4 regions of the Bradyrhizobium sp. LCT2 genome follow, and region 4 is predicted to be linked to each of the others. Evidence: predicted binding sites of a transcription regulator. Region 4 holds the regulator's gene; each other region holds the start of a gene.
The links. Region 4 encodes LexA, which represses DNA repair genes until DNA is damaged. Its sites were predicted from a motif close to TGTTCNNNNTGTGTTCNG; they were not measured.

Region 1 (2,199 bases), 1.0 Mb from region 4:
CAGAATCTGCTCGGCGATCAGGCCGGAGTTCTGGCGGATCGCGGTCTCGATCTTGGCGGTGATGTCGGGGTTGGCCTTCAGGAACGCTTTCGAGTTCTCGCGGCCCTGGCCGAGGCGCTGGCTGTCATAGGAGAACCAGGCGCCGGACTTTTCGACGATGCCGGCCTTGACGCCGAGATCGAGGATCTCGCCCATCTTGGAAACGCCCTCGCCGTACATGATGTCGAACTCGACCTGCTTGAAGGGCGGCGCCAGCTTGTTCTTCACCACCTTGACGCGCGTGGTGTTGCCGACCACTTCGTCGCGCTCCTTGATCGCGCCGATGCGGCGGATGTCGAGGCGGACGGAGGCGTAGAACTTCAGCGCGTTGCCGCCGGTGGTGGTCTCCGGTGAGCCATACATCACACCGATCTTCATGCGGATCTGGTTGATGAAGATCACCATGGTGTGGGACTTGTTGATGGAGGCCGTCAGCTTGCGCAGCGCCTGGCTCATCAACCGCGCTTGAAGTCCCGGCAGCGCATCGCCCATCTCGCCCTCGAGCTCGGCCTTCGGCACCAGCGCCGCGACCGAATCGACCACCAGAACGTCCACCGCACCCGAGCGCACCAGCGTGTCGCAGATTTCCAGCGCCTGCTCGCCGGTGTCCGGCTGCGAAATCAGCAGCTCGTCGATGTTGACGCCCAGCTTGCGCGCATAGACCGGGTCGAGCGCGTGCTCGGCGTCGATGAAGGCACAGATGCCGCCCTTCTTCTGCGCTTCCGCCACCGTGTGCAGCGCCAGCGTGGTCTTGCCCGAGGATTCCGGCCCGTAGATTTCCACGACGCGCCCCTTCGGCAGGCCGCCGATGCCGAGCGCAATGTCGAGCCCGAGGGAACCGGAGGACACCGCCTCGACGTCCATCGACCGATCGTTCTTGCCGAGCTTCATCACCGAGCCCTTGCCGAACTGGCGCTCGATCTGGGAGAGCGCGGCGGCCAGAGCTTTACTCTTGTCCATGGAAGATCCTTCGACGATACGCAGGGCAGTTGCGGACATTGGGTCGTGCTCCTTATGGCGAGGATTCGCTAGGGGGACAAACGATTGGCGAGGCGGGCCGGCGATAAAAGCAATGTACCCCATTTGTTCCTGGTTCGCAATATGTTCTTTTGCGGATTTCGGTACTGTCCGTATTTAACCCCCAGTGTCCTAAGCTGAATTCGGAAATGTCCTAATTTGTTCTTGATCGGACACAACCTGTTCATGCGCGTATTGGATTAACTCGTTATGGGTGTAGCGTATAAGGGCCGGGGCGTTCCGCCAGAAGAACACCCTGACCACCAGAAGAACACCCTGAAACGTTCACTTTGGAACAGAAGGCAGGCTGACTGCATATTAAGCTCGCAAGAACTCAAACCCTGCGGTTAGGACCCGTAAAGACCAAGACGAGGTTGTGTCATGAGGCAGCGCCGTCGTTTCACGCAAACCGTCCCTCTTGAGGAGCGACTTTCCGAAGAAGCGAAACGTCTCCGCGAACGGGCCAAAGCCCTCCCCCATGGTCCTCAACGAGAGGACCTCCTGCGCAAAGCCCGCCAAGCCGAGATCGGCTCGCACATGAGCGAGTGGCTCACATCGCCGGGGCTTCAACCGCCAAAGCCAGCGTAGGCGCAAGGCACGCCTCAGGTATCGAGTTGCCCGGCATAGATCCGGATTCGTCCCGGCGTGGTCATTCGCAGCCTGCCCTGAAGAAAGACCATGTAGCCTAGCGCGATCAATCGGGCGCGATGTTTGGCAGGGATCGCAGGCGCAGCGCTATTTGCAGCCGCATGACCGACCGCGAGCAAAGAGGCGAACTCTTCATGGGTGAGCTTTTTCGCTTTTGCGGTCATGACCTCAGCATGAACCGCTTCGGCGATCCTGCATGTTCGGTTTTGCTCAGATCCCTGGAAATAAATAAATAAAGGCCGCCTCAGTTGGCGGCCAGTAGTCCTGTTTGTCGGCGGCTCCTTCGCTGATTCCCAGTGTTCCAGGCTGAATGACGTTGGGGTCCTTCTGGAGTTCGATCGGCATTAAACCGAATTGGGTCCTGATACCCCTCCGCGGGTGTCCTGCTCCGGCACAATGAACCTTGGCATAGGGTGTGCAGACGAAGGATTACCGGGGTTTTGCATCATCCCCCCTGGGGCTGGAAAGCCGCCGCCCGCGCCATATTTGAGCGGG
Region 2 (2,199 bases), 4.1 Mb from region 4:
TGTCCTGCAAATAAGTGAGAATGCGCGCCAGCACGATGTGCTTGATGACATCGGCAAAGTTGCCGGCATGAAAGGCGTGACGGTAGTTCATGGCGGAGAGTTACGACATCGCGCGATGAAAGTAACTCCCGTCATTCCGGGGCGGTACGTAGCACCGAACTGCGCACCATAGTTCACGCTTCGCGTGCCCCGGAATGACGGAGCTGATTTAGCAGCTACCCACCCCTGATCGGCGGCATCGTCACCTGGTCGCGGCGGCAGGCGCGGCGGTCCATCTCCTCGCAGGCGCGGAATTGCAGGTCCTTGCTGAGGCAGATGCGGACCTCGGACAGCCGCGTCCGGTTGCAGGTGACCGAGACGGCGGCGCTGCCGAGGCCCGGATTGGCCTTGATGAAGGCCTCCTCGACGTCGGCAGGCGCCACGGTCTTGGCCTGCGACAATTCGAGATATTCGGCCGGAATCTTGATCGCGGCGCGCGCTTTCCTGATCGTCTCGAAATAGCTGCGGTCGGCGAGCCCCGAGCAGGTGCCGTGCTTGTCCCACTCGTTGAAGATCAGGCCCGGCGCCGGCATCAGGTCGAGCATCGAGGAGACGATGCTGCGGTTCAGCCGCGGCGCCGGCCGCTGGCAATATTCCGGGAAGCCGTTCTCATATTGCGGCCACAGCCCGTGCACCACGAAGGAATAGGGCCGGCCGCTGCACTGGATCTGGGAGCGGCCGCCGCGCTCCGCCGCCTCCTCGCAGAAGGAGGGCGACCACGAGAGCGACAGCACATAGAAATCGAATTCGCCGGGCGCGTTCTGCCGCCTGTCCTGCGCTGTCGCGACGCCCGCCGGCAAGACCAGCCCGGCGGCAAAGGTCAAGGCCAGGGTCAGCGAGATCATCAGGCGGGAGAACGAATGCAATCTGGAATGAAACATGGCGACGCCCCTCAACTAGACTGTGCAATCGAGCCTAGCAGGCGATGAGAACATTTCAAGAACAAAATTCGGGCGGCCCTCGTCAGGCCGGTGGCCCGGTCCGAATCAGGGCTGTCGAATTACTGCTTGGCGGCGCGGCAGGCCGGATTGTAGGCCCAGTTGCGGTCGAGCCCGACCACGCACCATTCGACACCATTGCCGTAACCAGCGAAGCCGCCATCCTCGATGATCGAGAAATGCACCTTGCGCACCTTGCCGTCGTTCAGCATGGCCTCGCCGGTGCAATAGCGGCGCGGAATATTGTCGGACTGCCAGGGTCGGAACGCGGTCTCGTGCACGGCGGAGAAGCCGGTGATCTTCAACGAGGAATTCCAGAAGGCGCTTTCCTTCTCCCAGAACTGGGTGGCGATCGTCGGCAGCGCCTTGTCGCAATCTGCCACATTGCCGTCATAGCGCGGTCCGCTCAGCCAGAAATTCAGCTCCAGCGGATTGGCGGCCCTGGCCTCACCGAGCGACAGCGCCCCGAACATGAGGCCGAGCACGGCGGCAAAGCGGAGCGATTTCAGGGAGGTCGAGGCGCGCATGGGCAATCCAGACAGATGATCTGCGGAGGTCGGACGGTGCCGCGAAGGGCGGGTGAGGTCAAGTGCAGCGCGGCAACACTTGGCCAGGAGTTGACCAGAACGTCGCATCCGACAGGGCTTCAGTTCTTTTCACTTCCGTCCCGGCACCGTAAACTGGCGCCAACCAATTGGAGTAACGGGAATGCGAATCATTGCGGCCGCGGGCCTTCTTGCCCTGGGTATGATGGCGGGCCAGTCGGCGCGCGCCGATATCCTTCCTGTGCCCCCGTTCAAGGGCAACGACACCGGCGGCATCATCGCCTATTCGATGGCCAATCAGGTCGATGCGCGGCAGGTCGCGGTCGATCATTGCGCGCGGTACGGCAAGGTCGTCAAATTCCTCGGCGTGCAGGCCTATGAGGGCGGCTACATCTCGTTCTCCTGCCGCTGGGTGCCCTATGGCGCCGCCAACCAGCCGATCCGCACGCTGTACTGAGGCGTTTTCGTAACGCAGCGATCTCTCAGCCGGGAGCTTCCCACATGACGCGCAAACTTGCTTTGCTCGGCTCGGCCCTTTGCCTTGTGGTGTCGGCAGGCGGCGCCAGTGCCGACGATCTGCCGGTGCGCAAGGCCGGCCTGTGGGAATTGAAAATGGTCAGGACCGGCTCGCAGATGCCGGAAATGACCATGCAGCACTGCACCGACGAGACCGTCGA
Region 3 (2,199 bases), 3.8 Mb from region 4:
CCGACAGGATGCGCCAGTCCGGATCCTCCGGCGTATGCGCGCGGCTCAGAACGTCGAAAGCCTGCTGGAAATTGCCGTTGTCGGCGAGCGCGCGGCCGTAGCCGGCGAGCAGCGCCTTGTTGCGGGGATGGCCGAGCACGGCCTGCTCGAGCACCGCGACCGCCTGGGCGCTCTGCCCGCTCTCGCGCAGCGCCTTGCCGTAGTCGAGCGCGACGTTGGGATCGCTGGGCTTGGCGCGATAACGCTCGCGCAGTGCGTCCATGTCCGGCTTGCCGTCTGCCTTGCTCGCGGCTTCCGACTTGCCGCCGAGCGCGCCGGTGATGTCCTCGATGCCAGTGGTCTGACAGCCGCCGAGGGCAAGGAGCACAAGCGCGGACAGCAGATATCTCGCCGGGCGAGAGGCAAGGGACAAACGCTTGGACATACTCTGATCACTCGGCGACTGATCAGGGATGCTTACCGATTAACGCTAAATTCCCGTTAAGGACGTGAGCCCCGCAGTCTAATCGGTGAACTCGGCGCCGAACTCGCACCCGATGCGCCAGCGCAGGCGGCACTGGCGGGAATAGTCCGGCGCGAAGATGATGGTGAATTGCGGCGGCACTTCCAGGAATTCCGCCACCACTTTCACGCCCCCGTCCGAAATATCGGTGATCGTGCAATCTCGCGGCAGCGAGCCCGCGCCAAAGTGAATCTTGGCGAGCCGGCTGCACACCCGACGTTCGCTTCTCCGGCGATTTGCAAGCATTTTGATTGTTCACTTGTTAGATCACGGCCCATCCCGCAGCCCTAGGAGTAGCGGACATTCGTTGGGATGTGCTGAGGACAGAAGCTTGCATTCGACGCGTAGTGTCCGCGTCCTGTTTACGATTGGTTAGGGCTTGCGCGGCGCCGGATATGTTCCCGTATTGTTCTTGCGGAGGGTGGCCGGCTCTGCTACCCTCGATTGTGCGAGAGGGCAGGCTGGTTCGGCATGGTTCAACGGGTTTCTACCGTCGCCTTTGAAGGGATCGAGGCCCGCGCGGTCGACGTGCAGGTGCAGGTCGCGCCGGGCCTGCCGGCCTTTGCCATCGTCGGCCTGCCGGACAAGGCGGTGTCCGAGGCGCGCGAGCGGGTCCGCTCGGCGCTGATCGCCTCGGGCCTGGCGCTGCCGGCGCGGCGGATCATCGTCAATCTGGCCCCCGCCGATCTGCCCAAGGAAGGCAGCCATTACGACCTGCCGATCGCACTCGGGCTGATGGCGGCAATCGGCGCGATTCCGCCGGATGCGCTGACCGGCTTCACCGTGCTCGGCGAGCTCGGCCTCGACGGCTCGATCGCGCCTGTGGCCGGCGTTCTTCCCGCCGCGATCGGCGCCAATGTGCGCGAGGAAGGCTTGATCTGTCCGGCCGCCTGCGGCTCGGAAGCGGCCTGGGCGAGCCCGGACATCCAGATCATCGCCGCACAATCGCTGATCCAGATCGCCAACCACTTCAAGGGCACGCAGGTGCTGTCGCGGCCCTCGCCGAAAGTGCACGAGGCCGCCGCCTCAAAGCTCGACCTGCGCGACATCAAGGGCCAGGAAAGCGCCAAGCGGGCGCTGGAGATCGCGGCCGCCGGCGGACATCACCTGCTGATGATCGGCGCACCCGGCGCCGGCAAGTCGATGCTGGCGGCGCGCCTGCCCTCGATCCTGCCGCCGCTGTCGCCGGGCGAGCTGCTCGAGGTCTCGATGATCGCCTCCGTTGCCGGCGAGATCGAGGGCGGCGCGCTGACCGCGCGGCGCCCGTTCCGCTCGCCGCATCATTCCGCCAGCATGGCCGCGCTCACCGGCGGCGGCATGCGCGCCAAGCCCGGCGAGATCTCGCTCGCGCATCAGGGCGTGCTGTTCCTCGACGAGCTGCCGGAGTTCGATCCGCGCGTGCTGGATTCGCTGCGCCAGCCGCTGGAGAACGGCGAGGTCTCGGTGTCCCGCGCCAATCATCGCGTCACCTACCCTGCCCGCTTCATGCTGGTCGCGGCGATGAATCCCTGCCGCTGCGGCAACGCCTTCGAGCCCGGCTATGCCTGCAAGCGCGGCCGCATCGATCGCTGCACCGGCGACTACCAGGCGCGCATCTCGGGGCCCTTGATGGACCGCATCGATTTGCGCATCGAGGTTCCGGCGGTGACCGCGGCCGACCTGATCCTGCCGCCGCCGGCGGAGGGATCGGCCGAGGT
Region 4 (2,199 bases):
ACCAGCAGGTGCCGACCAGCCCGAATATTGCCAGGCGGGTTGCGACGGCTGCGCGACGGCGTTGCGGGCATTGCGCAATTGCTCGCTCGTCGTCTGCGTTGCCTTGCGGGCATGGTGCGACTGCGCGGCGAAGGCTTGCGATGCCGACGCGGATGCTGCGATCAGCGCCACCGTGACGGTGCTCAAAACGATCTTGCGCATTGATTGCCTCCTCGATCTCCAGGGCCACGAAGCGATGAGGGCTTTCTGCGGCGTCGCGAGGATGTAGCGCTAGAGAGGGGCCGGATAATCTGAGCAAAACCAGAAAGACTATCCAGCCGGAGCGGACAATCGTCCGCTCCAATCGTCAACGACGCGGGTCGCCAACCGGCGGGCCGCGCTTAGGTGATTGCTTGAGCATGATCTCCGCGCAAGCGCGTCCTGCGCTTGCCGCGAGGGAAAACCGCTGCGCACTTTGCGCTAACGCGGCCCTCCAGTCCGGATCACGCTCAGTACTTCCGGTACAGGCCGATCAGCTTGCCCTGAATCTTCACCCGGTTGGGCGGCAGGATGCGGACCTCATAGGCCGCATTGGCGGGCTCGAGCGCGATCGAAGCGCCGCGGCGGCGGAAGCGCTTCAGCGTCGCTTCCTCGTCGTCGATCAGCGCCACCACGATGTCGCCGGTGTCGGCGCTCTCATTGCGCTGGATCAGCGCCATGTCGCCGTCGAGGATGCCGGCTTCGACCATCGAGTCGCCGCGCACTTCGAGCGCGTAGTGCTCGCCCGAGCCGAGCATGTCGGGCGGTACGCTGATGGTGTGGCTGCGGGTCTGCAACGCTTCGATCGGCGTGCCGGCCGCGATGCGGCCCATCACCGGCACCGCGACGGGGCGTTCGCCCTCGTCCGCGCTGGAGCTCGCTCGCACCTTGCCGAGATTGCCCTCGATGACGCTCGGCGTGAAGCCACGGCGGTTGCCAGCGGCGGCCTGCAGCTCGGGCAGCTTGATCACCTCGATCGCGCGGGCCCGGTTGGGCAGGCGCCGGATGAAGCCGCGCTCCTCCAGTGCGGTGATCAGGCGATGGATGCCCGACTTCGAGCGCAGGTCGAGCGCGTCCTTCATCTCGTCGAAGGAGGGCGGCACACCGCTTTCCTTCAAACGCTCGCTGATGAATCGCAGAAGCTCGTATTGTTTGCGCGTTAACATCTCGACCAAATCCCCCGGTTGATGTCGTTCGATTCCGAGACGGTGAATTCAGCGGCGAGCCGCCAGATGCTCGAAACAAATCATGAACGGACACTATATGTTCGATATGTGTTCCGCAACTGCTTAATTTACCGTGAACGCGACAAAGTTCGCGGAACGCGCAGGACCAGTGCGTTCAGGCGGGCAGTCGCAGCACCTCGCAAGGCGCGCCTGCCTCGGCCTTCGGCGCGAACGGCGCGCGCACGAGAAGTGCCTGCGCCGCAGCGAGATTCGCAAGCAGCGAGGAATCCTGATGATTGACGGGAAGGGCGACAAGCATGCCGTCGTCGCGCCGCTCCAGGCGCGCACGAAGATAGTCCTCGCGCCGGTCATTGGCGCCGACATCGCGGCCGAGCACGGCGCGCTCGCGACGATGGTGAATCACGGCGCGGCCCGACAGGGCGCGAATCAACGGCACCATGAACAGGAAGCCGCACACATAGGACGACACGGGATTGCCGGGCAGGCCGATCACCCCCATCGCCCCTAGCCGGCCGTGCATCATCGGCTTGCCCGGCCGCATCGCGATCTTCCAGAACGCCATCGCAATGCCTTCGGCCTTCAGCGCCTGCTGGACCAGATCGTGGTCGCCGACCGAGGCGCCGCCGATCGTGATCAGGATGTCGGCGCCGCTCTCTCGGGCACGGCGGATGCCGGCTGTGGTGGCCTCCAGCGTATCGGCGGCAACGCCGAGGTCGATGGTATCTGCGCCCTCCTGGCGGGCGAGGGCGTGCAGGGCATAGCCGTTGGAATAGACGATCTGGCCGGGGCCCGGCGTGGTGCCCGGCATCACCAGCTCGTCGCCGGTGGCGAGGATCGCGACCTTCGGACGGCGGCGGATGGGCAGGTCTGGATGGTTCATCCCGGCGGCGAGCGCGAGGTCGCGCTCGGTGAGCCGGGTTCCCTTGCGAAGGAGCACGTCGCCCTCGCGGAAGTCGACGCCGGCGGGCCGGATGTGCCGACCGGCGATAGCGGC

Region 1: a site for LexA is predicted at 1,131-1,148, ahead of recA (recombinase RecA). Genes of this name have one in related genera too.
Region 2: a site for LexA is predicted at 967-984, ahead of EI171_RS42650 (ribonuclease T2). Genes of this name have one in related genera too.
Region 3: a site for LexA is predicted at 899-916, ahead of EI171_RS05810 (YifB family Mg chelatase-like AAA ATPase). Genes of this name have one in related genera too.

The regions. Positions count from the first base shown of each region.
Region 1 covers NZ_CP034432.1:3,871,015-3,873,213, reverse strand. The annotation lists gene recA (recombinase RecA) at 1-1,038, opposite strand, end outside; gene EI171_RS18585 (hypothetical protein) at 1,659-1,868, opposite strand.
Region 2 covers NZ_CP034432.1:9,037,542-9,039,740, reverse strand. The annotation lists gene EI171_RS42655 (23S rRNA (adenine(2030)-N(6))-methyltransferase RlmJ) at 1-91, opposite strand, end outside; gene EI171_RS42650 (ribonuclease T2) at 216-920, opposite strand; gene EI171_RS42645 (hypothetical protein) at 1,040-1,504, opposite strand; gene EI171_RS42640 (hypothetical protein) at 1,686-1,979, shown strand; gene EI171_RS42635 (DUF3617 family protein) at 2,024-2,199, shown strand, end outside.
Region 3 covers NZ_CP034432.1:1,074,248-1,076,446, reverse strand. The annotation lists gene EI171_RS05820 (tetratricopeptide repeat protein) at 1-424, opposite strand, end outside; gene EI171_RS05815 (PilZ domain-containing protein) at 503-748, opposite strand; gene EI171_RS05810 (YifB family Mg chelatase-like AAA ATPase) at 974-2,199, shown strand, end outside.
Region 4 covers NZ_CP034432.1:4,889,947-4,892,145, forward strand. The annotation lists gene EI171_RS23610 (hypothetical protein) at 1-201, opposite strand, end outside; gene lexA (transcriptional repressor LexA) at 489-1,184, opposite strand; gene glp (gephyrin-like molybdotransferase Glp) at 1,360-2,199, opposite strand, start outside.